DNA from 4 places in the Clostridium sp. JNZ X4-2 genome. Region 2 is predicted to be linked to each of the others. Evidence: a T-box and tRNA genes for the amino acid it is inferred to sense, from the RefSeq annotation. Region 2 holds a T-box; the other regions hold tRNA genes.
What was found. The T-box of region 2 lies ahead of leuS (leucine--tRNA ligase). A T-box ahead of a tRNA ligase gene usually reads a tRNA of that ligase, here a tRNA-Leu.

Region 1 (3,214 bases), 640 kb from region 2:
AAAATAATAAGATCTCTAGGTGAAAGACTTGCCATGAATACTCCTATTCAGGGAAGTGCAGCGGATATTATAAAAATAGCCATGGTTAATGTGTACAGGAGATTGGAACAGGGTAATTTAAAAAGTAAATTAATACTTCAGGTACATGATGAATTGATCTTGAATGTATATAAGGAAGAACTTGAAAAAGTGAAGGGTATTGTGAAAGAGGAAATGGAAAATGTATTGGATTTGAAAGTTCCTCTTGAAGTGGATATAAGTATAGGCAGCAATTGGTATGAGGCTAAATAAGAAGTGTTAAAAGAGGGATGGCTGTGATTAAAATAGGACTTACTGGAGGTATAGGAAGCGGAAAAAGCACTGTTTCCAATATGCTTAGGGAAAAGGGTGTTAAAATAATAGATGCAGATGATATAGCCAGAAATGTAATTGAGAAATATCCTGTTATAATTCATAAGATAAAATCAATTTTCGGGGGAAAATTTATAGATGCTTCAGGAAAACTTAAAAGAAAAGAATTTGGAGATCATATATTTTCATGTGAATATGAAAGAGTAAAATATGAAAATATTATAATGCCCTTTATTAAAAGAGAAATATTAGACAGTATTGATAAACTGGAAAAAAATAATGAAAGGATTTGTATAGTAGACGGAGCTACTCTTATAGAAAATAGATTTTATAAATATTTGGATTTAATTTTACTGGTTTGGGTAAACAGCAGCGTTCAAATATGCAGGGTAAAAAAAAGAGATAAGTTGACGGAGCTTCAGATAATCCATAGAATAAATTCTCAAATGCCTTTAGAAGAAAAGAAAAAATATGCGGATTTTATATTGGATAATTCATATACATTGGAGGAAACCAAAAGGCAGCTGGAGGAGATATTTAATAAGATAAATATGAAATTATAGGGGGGTGAAGTGCCTTAAAATAATATTTAGGGCATAGATGAAATTGAAATATATAAGTAAAATAGTAGTGATTATGTTAATAATAATGGCAGTATTAAATGCAAAGAATATTATAAGATACTATTTTCCTTTAAAGTATTCAGGTTATATAGTGAAGTATTCCAAAGAATATGATTTGGATCCACATTTTGTAATGGCTGTGATTAAAACGGAAAGCAATTTTAAAGCAGATATCAGATCCAATAAAAATGCCATAGGTCTTATGCAGATAACTCCAGATACTGCAAAATGGGCGTCAGAGAAAATGAATATAAGGGATTTTAGAGAGGATATGTTAAATGATCCGGAGTTTAATATTAAAATGGGATGCTGGTATTTGAACAATTTAAAAACGGAGTTTAACGGTAACATGAAACTTGTTCTAGCCGCTTATAATGGAGGAAGGGGCAATGTGCAGAAATGGCTTAAGGACTCTCAACATTCAGCAGATGGAGAAAATCTTCACTATATACCTTTTAAAGAAACAGACAAGTATATTAAAAAGGTGGAGGTTAGTTATAAAGTCTATAAGTATTTATACGGGGAAGCTTTTTTAGGTATGTCTCTGGTGAAAATTTCTGAAAAATTTTAGTTGACAACTATGTGAAAAGTTATTATAATATTTATTGTATGCGAGAGTGGCGGAACAGGCAGACGCGCACGTTTGAGGGGCGTGTGAGTAAAATCGTACGGGTTCAAGTCCCGTCTTTCGCACCAATATTGAATATGTACATAAATATCTGTCAGCATTTTTAGGTGCTGGCAGATATTGGATTTACTGAAAGTTTTTTCTTTCAATAATGGGTGTGATTTAAAAACACTTTTTGGAATCCATCTTATCCTGGACCTGAACAAGAGCTTCTCCAAAGCGCTGAAAGTGAACAACTTCCCTAGCCCACAAGAATTTGAGAACATCTATTATATCAGGATCGTCCGTTAAGGTTATCAAATGCTCATAAGTTGTTCTGGCTTTTTGTTCAGCTGCCATATCCTCATGTAGATCTGTTATTGGATCTGCTGTAGCGGTTATATAGGCGGCAGTCCAGGGAACTCCATTTGCATCCTGCCAGTAAAGTGCACGTCCATGCTGAACAAAATGCCCTCCCAGGCCTGCTTCCTCCAATTCGCATACAGTGGCATCTTTTATCAGTTGATATACCATGGCACCTATAATTTCCACATGAGCCAGTTCTTCAGTGCCAATATCAGTAAGTAAACCTTTGGTTTTGCCGGTAGGCATGGTATAGCGCTGATTCAAATATCTGAGAGAAGCACTTAGTTCTCCATCAGGTCCTCCGTATTGAGCTACAAGGTATTTAGCCATTCGTATATCTTTGCTTTTAATATTAACAGGATATTCTAATTTTTTTTCATAAATCCACATATATGAGACCTCCTATTTGTCAGGCTCCCAGGGCCAAGGTTTATCTGTCCATGACCAAGGATATTCGCTTTGACTAAATCCGAAATTAGTAAGCATACCGAAATTTACTTCATATTCCTTTTTAAGATACATCAGCTGTTTTGACAAAGTGTTATAATCGGCAAGGGCTTTTTTATTGTCAGGAAAATTATCCAGAAAAATATTTAGATCTACTGCAGCAAATTCAACTTGCCTGATTTTATCTAATAATTTCTTACCATCCTTCATGTTTATTTCCTCCTATCTTAATTTTCGGGATAAGGTATAACCAGATTAGGGAATACAGTACCCTTCTCCAGGGCTGTATTTAAAGGAAGTAATCCTATATAAGGCTGCATAGGTACATAGGCTCTTGCCAAACTTTTGCCTGAGTCAGCTGGAAACATAGAAGGGGATATATATTCGGGATCCATATAGGGAACAAATTTTGAATGCACTATTTTCACCTCTTATATTTTCTTTACAATGATAATATATTCATGGCTTTGAATTGTGTTAACATAAATTGTGCACATAAAACTTATTCCGGATAAATTAATATGTATTTGCTTTTATAAATTTATCAATAGAGGTTTTAAATATTCCCGTTTAATGATATAATCATCTTGGATAATGTTATTAAAATATATGGAATTGAGTATAATAATGACTATGGGTAAATAAGATTGTGTAAACTCCTAGAAAATTTTAGCTATATAATCTGTGTACCCTCCACTTATATATTTTATATTTATTAGGAGCTTACATAAATCTTTCTACTATATTATACGATTGAAGAACTTCTATTGCTTCAAATAAAATTATATTTTATTTGAAGTATTTTTTTAGGTATAAAATC
Region 2 (3,214 bases):
AGGTTTTATTGCCATCTTTATTTTTAAGGGCATCCTTTGTTGAATTAATAAGTCTTTCTATTCTATCTATGAATCTATTCATGGACTTGATTCCGTCTTCACTCCAGGCGCCGCCTTCGGAGTAATCAAAGCCGAACATCAGATACATTCTAAACACATCTGATCCGTATTGCTGTATACAGCTGTCAGGAGATATGGTATTGCCCTTGGATTTACTCATTTTCTGACCATCAGGCCCAAGTATTATGCCCTGATGTCTTAAAGACAGGAAGGGTTCATCAAAGTTTAAAAAGCCCATGTCTCTAAGTGCTTTAGTGATAAATCTGGCATACAGGAGATGCATACATGCATGTTCAGGTCCGCCTACATACATATCTACAGGAAGCATTTTATCTATCTTATCTTTATCAAAAGCCTTTGTACTGTTTTTATTATCGGCATATCTCAAGTAATACCAGGAAGAGCATACAAAGGTATCCAGGGTGTCAGCCTCTCTTCTTGCAGGCCCTCCGCAGTGGGGACAGGTGGTGTTTATAAATTCCTTTGATTTTAAAAGAGGAGATTTCCCATCAGGGGAAAATTCCACATTGTAAGGGAGTTCTACTGGAAGTTGATCCTCTGGTACCGGGACTATTCCGCATTTTTCACAATAAACTACTGGAATAGGAGTTCCCCAGTACCTCTGCCTTGATACCAGCCAGTCCCTCAGCCTGTAATTTACTTTTCCGGAACCCAGGCCAATTTTCTCCAGTTCCTCGGTTACGGCCTTTTTACCATCTACGGTGGACAATCCATTGAATTTACCACTGTTAATCATCTTGCCATATTGTACATATGGAAGGGAATCTCCTCCAGCTATAACTCTTTCAATAGGCAATTTATATTTTGTAGCAAATTCAAAATCTCTTTCATCATGGGCTGGAACTGCCATTACGGCACCAGTACCGTAAGTGCTGAGTACATAATCTCCTACCCATATAGGAACCTTTCTCCCATTTATAGGATTTACAGCATAAGAACCAGTGAATACACCGGTTTTTTCTCTTGTAATTGACTGTCTCTCAATCTCAGTCTGTTTTTTAGCCAGTTCTTTATATTTTTCCACCTTGTCTCTGTAGGCTTCTTTAGTTATTTTATCAACCAGGTTGTTTTCAGGAGATATAACTACATAGGTAACACCAAACAGGGTATCAACCCTTGTTGTAAATACACTGAATTCTATGGCAGAATCTACTACCTTGAAGGTAACATTTGTACCTGTAGATTTGCCTATCCAGTGTCTCTGCATGGCTTTTGTTTTTGATGGCCAATCTATTTTATCCAGATCCTGGAGGAGCTCTTCTGCATAGTCAGTAATTTTAAAGAACCATTGTGTTAAATCCTTTTTAGTGACTTCAGTGCCGCAGCGCTCACAGCAGCCTTCCTTCACCTGTTCATTGGCAAGTACTGTTTTGCAGCTGGGACACCAGTTTACAGGTGCATTTTTTCTATAGGCCAATCCGTGTTTATACAGCTGTATAAATAGCCATTGGTTCCATCTATAATAATCAGGATGGCAGGTAATAACTTCATTTTCCCAGTTGAACATTGCTCCCATGGATTTAAGCTGGGTTTCCATGGTTTTAATATTTTTTTCAGTAGAATCTTTTGGGTGAATTCCAGTTTTTATAGCATAGTTTTCAGCAGGAAGGCCAAATGCATCGAATCCCATAGGTTGGAATACATTATATCCCTGCATTTTTTTTAACCTGGCCCAGGAATCTACAGGGGCATAGTTAAACCAATGACCGGCATGTAATTTGCTCCCGGATGGATAGGAAAACATCTCTAAAACATATAATTTATTATCCACATGATTCTCATCAAATTTATAAAGATTTGTCTTTTCCCATTTTTCTTGCCACTTTTTATCAACTTTAACACTGTACATAAAATCTTCTCCTTTGCTTTTAATCTCAGATAAAATTAAAAAAGCTTTTCATCTCTTAAATTTTAAGAGACGAAAAGCCAAGCTCCCGCGGTACCACTCTAATTAAACCAGTAAACTGGTTTCCCTTAAAAAATAACGGCTTTTTACCGTACCTGATTTTTTCAGATAAGCTCTTAAGGTGAGTTCATATCATCCTCACACTGTTTTTCACCTGACAACAGTTCTCTTTTAGTGGTATAAATACTACTACTCCTTCTTCAAAGCTACATATATTGGTTTATTTCACATTTTATAATATTAAGTAATACTTTGTCAAGAAATAATTTAAAAACTTATTTTAAAAAAGAACCCTTTGAATAAAGAGTTCTCTTATGGCTGCCCATGCTGGATTCGAACCAACACATGCCTGTTCCAGAGACAGGTGCCTTACCGTTTGGCTAATGGGCAACATTATGTGAATCTCAACACTCAATATTATATCATCAAAAATTTATATGTCAATAGCATAATAGAGTAAAATTTGTATTATTTAAGTCTTCTTAAGATATATTTATCTATATAATTTATAAATAGGGTTAATAGATAATCATATATCAAAAATACTATCTGTACTCCTATTATAACTATATACAGAGGAAATTTTATTTTTAAAAGCTCGGGAAAAAACAGGCTGTATATTAAAAACAGCAAAGCTATACATAAGTTAAAAAAAATCAGCTTCAATATGATTTCAAAAGGCAGTTTTCCCAATTTTTCAATATAATATTTAACAAGTCCATAAAGGCCAAAAAATATTATATAAGAGATTACTGCCATTTTAAGTCCACATATGAGCAGGGATAAGATGGAAGTGGCAGCATAAATTGTAAAGGCATTTTTCAAATCCGTAATCAATACACCCAGGGGGATAAGCAAGGAAGACAAAACCAGTAGTGAACCTTTGTTTAAAGGAACTATGCCGCTTATATACACCAGAATAACTCCAATAGTAGTTAAAAGTCCCCCTTTAGCTATATTGGAAGCGGTATTTGTTTTTTCTGCCATTTTAAAATCACCTCGTTATTTTATTAACATCCGCCGCAGTCTCCACCGCCGCAAAGACAATCCAGACAGTATAATGTAGCACAAATATTACATATGTCAGGATCTCTTCTTTGATTTCCATAATAAGGCTGTCTGTAGGAATTATTCATTCCCGATAATTTGTTGAATGCACTTTGATACTTGAAATTATTGGGTTCCAGTCTGCAGGCGGTGCTTAAATTATTATAGGCATCATTATAC
Region 3 (3,214 bases), 550 kb from region 2:
AGAAGAGCATATACGTAAAGATGCAAAAAGAGTAATTCAAGAACTCATAGAGGAGCACAATATTTATTTTGTAACTGCCAGAGACAAGGATCTGGAAATTTTAACTCACCACTATTTGAAAAAGAACTGCATTCCCTATGACAATGTTTTTGTGTTAGGTACTACTTATAAAGTGGATATGGCCAAAAAATTAAGTTGTGATATCTTTATAGAAGACAGTTATGAAAATTCTCTACAGCTGTCTCAAAGTGGATTCAAAGTACTTTTAATGAATACAAACTACAATCAGATGGAATTAGACGAAAATATAACAAGAGTTTTCAATTGGGAACAGATACATGATATTATAGATAAAATGCTATTACATCAGAAAACTATGTAATAGCATTTTTTATTAACTTTAATTATCTTCTTTAGCAGCTATGCACACTGCAATAACTATAAACATTCCACCTATAAAAAAGCTGGAAGTAAGTTTTTCTCCAAGACAAATCCACCCTAAGATTGAACCTGTAACAGGCTGAAAAAATAAAAATAGAGAACCAATTCCAGCATCCATAACTTCAATTCCCTTATTCCACAAAAAAAATGCACCGGCAGTAGCTACAATTCCAAGGTAAATCAAGCCCAGCATAATCTGTCTATTACCCAAAATCAATGAAAAATTATTATGTTGTGCCATCATAAATGGTGTAGTAAATATCAATGCAAACAATGTGGCATAAGTAGTTATACTCAGAGAATCCAATCGTTTGGATGCAAGTTTCACATAAACAGACAATAGGGCCCAGGTAACTGCAGCTCCAACAAGAACTATATTGCCTAAAATATGTTTCATAAACATGGCATCCAATCCAATGACTATAATAACTCCTGCTGTGGCAAGTACAAGTGAAATAATTTTTTTTCTGGTAAATAGTTCACCTAAAATAAATCTGGCAAATAAAATTACAAAAACAGGTGTTGACGCTGTGATCAAAGAGCCCATATGGGCATCGGACAACTTTGTGCCTATAAACTGCAGACATATGGAAATAAAATAGCCTATAAACCCTATCCATGCTATGAGGAGCCAGTCCTTCTTTTTCATAACCACTTTAGATCCCTTTTTATATTGAATAAACATAAGTGTTATAAACAATACTGTAAATGCAATAACATATCTAAGCCATACTAAAGTGACAGGTGGTACAAATTGCAGTATATACTTGCTGACTACATACATTCCTCCCCATATAGCAGCTGCTAAAAATAAATATATGGAACCAATCAATCTTTTTTTCATTATTAAATACCTCTATCTCATTATTTTATGTAAAATAATATCCAAGACGAGGCATATTGATTTAACTGTTAATCCTCATCTCGGTTTAAAGATGAGCAGCTGGTTGATCATTCTCAAATAAGTTAAAATAATACACTTTATTTACCCCCTCATTATTATGATATATAAAATATTATACACCCTTTGTCCATAGTACTTTATATATACGAGGACCCCTGCTGTCCTGGTGGATTGCTGATTCCACTCACAGCTTCCGCATATATTGGATTAAGCAAAGAGCAGGCTACTCACCAGGTTACCAGCCTTGAATTTAATTTAATACATAAAAAATAGGAGTTTTGAATTTTTCATTCAAAACTCCCTCAACTCTTATAAATACTGACTTAAAAAGCCGCACATTGTATTGCCAATTAAATTGGTGCGGATAACAGGACTTGAACCTGCATGAAATTTCTTTCACTAGAACCTGAATCTAGCGCGTCTGCCAGTTCCGCCATATCCGCACAAATTACTTAATTATTATATCACACTTTTTTAAATAAGTTAATATATAATTACATTTTTTTATTTTGCCACAGCAGAATTTGAATACAAATTGAACACTACATTTCCCCCAGAAGTATATCCTTCTATATATACAGGGTATTTAAAGTCATTTCTGAATTTGTAATCTATGTTCCCATAATCTACTGTAGCATCCATTCCTTCTCCCACATAATGCACAGGAAGAGTGTGATGTACTCTTTCCGTAGAGGTAAGCCCTGCTTTATATACGGCATTATATAAAGTTGTGGACACCTGACATATTCCTCCACCCAGCCCTGATTCCACCTTGTCGCCAATAATAACCGGAGCCGCTTCATAACCTTTAGCCGCAGTCCTCTGTCCTACAACCCCATTAAAGCTAAAAGTACCCCCTGACATTATTACGCACCCATTTATACTTTTAGTAGCAAGTGCTATGTTATTTGCTCTTTCAGAAGAAGATATGGAACCATAGTTTGTACTAAAACTTGATATCAATGTATCTACAGTTTTAAGTTCATCTTGCTTTATTGAAGCTGGAATAGTTTCTAACTTTGCTTTTACACTTAAATTCTGACCTATACTTCCATCTATCTTAGAAGATAATTCTTTTTCCAAATCCTCTTTTTTAAGCTTAATACCATCCTGCTGCGGTGTTACCTCAAAACCAATGCTCCCCATCCTCAAAGATGCATTCACAGGATCTGAGTTGACTTCATTTTCAATTTCATCTGCCAAAGCTTTTACCGGCTTTACATTATAAGAAAATTTTAATTTATAGTTTACAACCTTAGGTTCTTTCAGCAGACTGTATTTTTTTAATATATTGTCATCTTTTCCATAGGAATAAGCTTCACTTACCACTTCATCTATATTGTACCCCGGGCTTAATTTTGAATATGGCAGCTCGTATTTTTTATCTCCCACAATTACATAAATCTTCTTCTGCTGTATTTTATCGGAATACTGCTTTTTTATTATGCTCTCGGCCTCTGCTTTGGTTTTTCCCGAGAGGTCCACATTATTTACAAAAACCTTAGGGTAAACCAAGTCATTCCAGTATTTTATATCATTATAATGATATACTATAAATCCGCAGCTTATACTTATAAAAATAGCTAAAACACATATAGCTGATACTATCAATTTGTTTTTTAAAACTTTCTTTGATTTTTTTGACTGCCTTTTTTGAGCCATTTTCATCACCTCTTTACTTTCACATAGTTATTATACTATAGTGTAATGATTTTTTGTATGTAAAAAATTATTAATTTATTATATTGTTTTTAAAATAAATGCAGTTTTATGGTATCATAAAATTATATAAATATCTAATGGTACTGCAAATAACTAAATACGGAGGTAAAAATACATGAAAGCTGAAATACTATGCGTAGGAACAGA
Region 4 (3,214 bases), 680 kb from region 2:
CTCCAGATTTTTCCGCATGCTTTTTCATGGCCTCATAGGCAGCGGCACCATCATGTTTTTGTAAAGCATCAACTATTTCATTATGTTCCAATACTACTTCTTCAATTCTTCCAGGTTTAGTATAAGTTAAATGGGTGAATTTATTGACATATTCACAAAGTGTGTTTATAAAATAATATAAATGAGGACTATCTGCTGCTTTCCAGATACATTCATGAAATTTTTTATTCAACGAGCTCAGTTTTCCATTGTTCACCTTTTCAGATTTATCTGATATCTGGTTAATAATTGAAGTTAGATAATCTAATTCCTTATTACTGATTTTCACAGCTGCAATACTGCAGCTTAATGCTTCCAGTGTAGTTCTGATAAGCTGAATCTCCTCAATATCATCCTTACTAAACCCTGAAACCACTACGCCTTTACGCGGAATATAAGTTACCAGCCTTTCATATTGGAGTTGACGGATTGCTTCACGTACCGGAGTCCTGCTTATTTTCAACTGATCTGCAATATTGCGTTCCACTAATCGCTGACCTGGTTCCAATTTGCCATCTAATATTGCATTTCGCAAAATAGAAAATACCGAATCCCGAATATAACCCCTGTTATCAAACCTTATAGGTGAAAATTGATATTCCACTTGCACTACCTCCCTCAAAACATTTTAATACAATTCTACATAATTAATTATAATTCCCCCAGTATATTAAATGCAAGTGAAATATAATATACCATTTGTTTCGAGTATTGAAAATCATCAATATGCTCTTTCTTGCAATCAATAGATTGATCCTGAATGAGAAAAATCTGTTATATAAAATACTTATGATGGTAAAATTGAAATTATTCCTAATCTACAAAAATATATTTAACACGAGAGTTTATTTTTATATACAAATGCGTAAAATACAGTGTAAATATATATTGTAAATATTTGTATCTGTTTCTTCTCATTTATATCGTCCTCATTTCCATCATTATAAGTTTCAATTACTGATGCCGGACTTCCATACACTCTATTCATAACATACTGGTTAGCTGCAAGTTTAACACTTTTATCTGAACTGTCATTGGCTAACTCTTTTAGCCATTTTAACACTTTATTTACTCATGCATTAACCCTGAACTACATACAGGTTTTTGCTATTTTGCTTTAATCTGTTTTAATTTGTGATATTTTTTTGGAGGACATTTGGAGGACATAAACCCAAAAAGAGCATTTTGGAATAAATTCCAAAATGCTCTTAAACATTGATATTCATGGTGCCGGAGGCGGGAGTCGAACCCGCATGTTGTCACCAACGACGGATTTTGAATCCGTTGCGTCTGCCAATTCCACCACTTCGGCATGTAACAAAATTATGATATCACAAATATTATTGAAGGTCAAGAGGTAATTATAAAATACAAATCTGTCCTATTTTTTAGAATAATTTTTAAAATGAATATTATTTTCATAATGCATTTGTATTTTAAGATAATATACGGTTTTCATTATATTATTTACACATTTTTTTAAATAATATAACTTAAATATAAAATAATTGTTAATTCACAGAAATTTGAAATAGTAGTTGTGAATAAATAAAAAATATGATACTATTTATTTAAGAATATTCTAAATAATGTATAATGATTAACGGAGGTGACTTAAATTCAATTAAATATTTTTTATTACTTATTATAGAGTCTATATAACTACTAAGGAGGAATACGATGAGTAAACAAGACGCATTAAATGAAGACCTTGAACGTGGTCTAGAAGAACGTCACATTCAACTGATTGCACTTGGCGGCGCTATTGGTGTAGGTTTATTTCTAGGATCTGCCACTGCTATTCAAACGGCTGGACCGGCAATTCTATTCGTCTATGTTATAGCTGGTTTTGCTATGTTTGTTATAATGAGGGCCTTAGGTGAGCTGGCAACTTCCTATCCTGTTTCTGGATCCTTTAGTGCCTATGCCAACGAATTCATAGGACCATTGGCGGGTTACATGACTGGATGGACATACTGGTTCATGTGGGTGGTAACCTGTATGGCTGAAATTACTGCTGTAGGTGTATACGTTAAATTCTGGATTCCGACCATGCCCCAGTGGATACCTGCACTGGCAGCACTTGTTGTAATGACATGCGTAAATCTAATTGCAGTAAAGGCCTATGGTGAATTTGAATTCTGGTTTGCACTTATTAAAGTAGTTACAATTATTGCAATGATAGTATTAGGTCTGCTTATGATTATATTTGGCCTGGGTAACGGCGGAAAGCCTATTGGTATTTCAAATCTATGGTCACACGGAGGATTTTTCCCTAAAGGTGGATGGGGACCTATGCTTGCAGTAACAATGGTTATGTTTGCTTACCTTGGCACAGAACTTATAGGTGTTACAGCAGGAGAAGCAAAAAATCCGGAGAAAACGATACCATCGGCTATCAACAAGGTATTTTGGAGAATACTTATATTTTATGTAGGAGCACTTTTTGTAATAATGTCCCTTTATCCATGGAACACTCTTGGCACAACTGGAAGTCCTTTTGTCTTAACTTTTAGTAAACTGGGTATATCAGCAGCAGCAGGTATTATAAACTTTGTAGTATTGACTGCAGCTTTATCTTCCTGCAACAGTGGTATTTTCAGTACAGGGCGTATGCTCTATAATCTTTCCCTTCAGGGAACAGCACCAAAAATGTTTGGTAAATTAGGCAAAAGTCATGTTCCGACTAATGGTATCATAATTTCTGCACTTTTTCTTTTAATTGGAGTTGTACTTAACTATTTATTCCCTGGAAAGGTATTTACTTATGTTACAAGTGTAGCTACACTTGGTGCAATTTGGGTTTGGGGAATAATCTTAATAGTTCAATTGAAGTTCAGAAAAAGACTTACTCCAGAGGAAGTAAATAAGTTACATTTTCCAATGTTCGGATACCCTTATCTCAACTGGATTGTACTCGCCTTTCTAGCTTTTGTTATTGTAATGTTAGCTTTCAGCAAAGATACTATGATTGCTCTTATTGTAGGGTGTATCTGGTTCATACTTTTATTAGCTTTCTACTTTATACTTGGTTTAAATAAAAAGAATGTCAACCCTAAAACCTCAAATTCTGGACAACCAACCTCAGAAAAATAAAATTTATTTCAACATCTTTTAGTTTTTATTTAATTTAATTTACAAATTTTTATTACTGTAGTACAATAAATTTAAAATA

Region 1: it has a tRNA-Leu gene. The T-box ahead of leuS (leucine--tRNA ligase) is inferred to sense a tRNA for this amino acid. The anticodon was not compared.
Region 3: it has a tRNA-Leu gene. The T-box ahead of leuS (leucine--tRNA ligase) is inferred to sense a tRNA for this amino acid. The anticodon was not compared.
Region 4: it has a tRNA-Leu gene. The T-box ahead of leuS (leucine--tRNA ligase) is inferred to sense a tRNA for this amino acid. The anticodon was not compared.

Annotation. Positions count from the first base shown of each region.
Region 1 is NZ_CM142685.1:2,584,939-2,588,152, reverse strand. Features, by position in the region: gene polA (DNA polymerase I) at 1-291, shown strand, start outside; gene coaE (dephospho-CoA kinase) at 315-914, shown strand; gene ACYUJ6_RS12465 (lytic transglycosylase domain-containing protein) at 958-1,545, shown strand; tRNA gene ACYUJ6_RS12460 (tRNA-Leu) at 1,586-1,670, shown strand; gene ACYUJ6_RS12455 (manganese catalase family protein) at 1,765-2,337, opposite strand; gene ACYUJ6_RS12450 (spore coat protein CotJB) at 2,350-2,604, opposite strand; gene ACYUJ6_RS12445 (spore coat associated protein CotJA) at 2,622-2,813, opposite strand.
Region 2 is NZ_CM142685.1:3,221,628-3,224,841, reverse strand. Features, by position in the region: gene leuS (leucine--tRNA ligase) at 1-1,930, opposite strand, end outside; T-box leader at 1,993-2,200, opposite strand; tRNA gene ACYUJ6_RS15505 (tRNA-Gln) at 2,303-2,377, opposite strand; gene ACYUJ6_RS15500 (hypothetical protein) at 2,456-2,974, opposite strand; gene ACYUJ6_RS15495 (J domain-containing protein) at 2,998-3,214, opposite strand, start outside.
Region 3 is NZ_CM142685.1:209,433-212,646, reverse strand. Features, by position in the region: gene ACYUJ6_RS01220 (hypothetical protein) at 1-382, shown strand, start outside; gene ACYUJ6_RS01215 (DMT family transporter) at 401-1,285, opposite strand; tRNA gene ACYUJ6_RS01210 (tRNA-Leu) at 1,702-1,788, opposite strand; gene ACYUJ6_RS01205 (VanW family protein) at 1,850-3,007, opposite strand; gene ACYUJ6_RS01200 (competence/damage-inducible protein A) at 3,183-3,214, shown strand, end outside.
Region 4 is NZ_CM142685.1:2,544,464-2,547,677, forward strand. Features, by position in the region: gene ACYUJ6_RS12235 (GntR family transcriptional regulator) at 1-643, opposite strand, end outside; gene ACYUJ6_RS12240 (hypothetical protein) at 872-1,102, opposite strand; tRNA gene ACYUJ6_RS12245 (tRNA-Leu) at 1,265-1,351, opposite strand; gene ACYUJ6_RS12250 (amino acid permease) at 1,720-3,135, shown strand.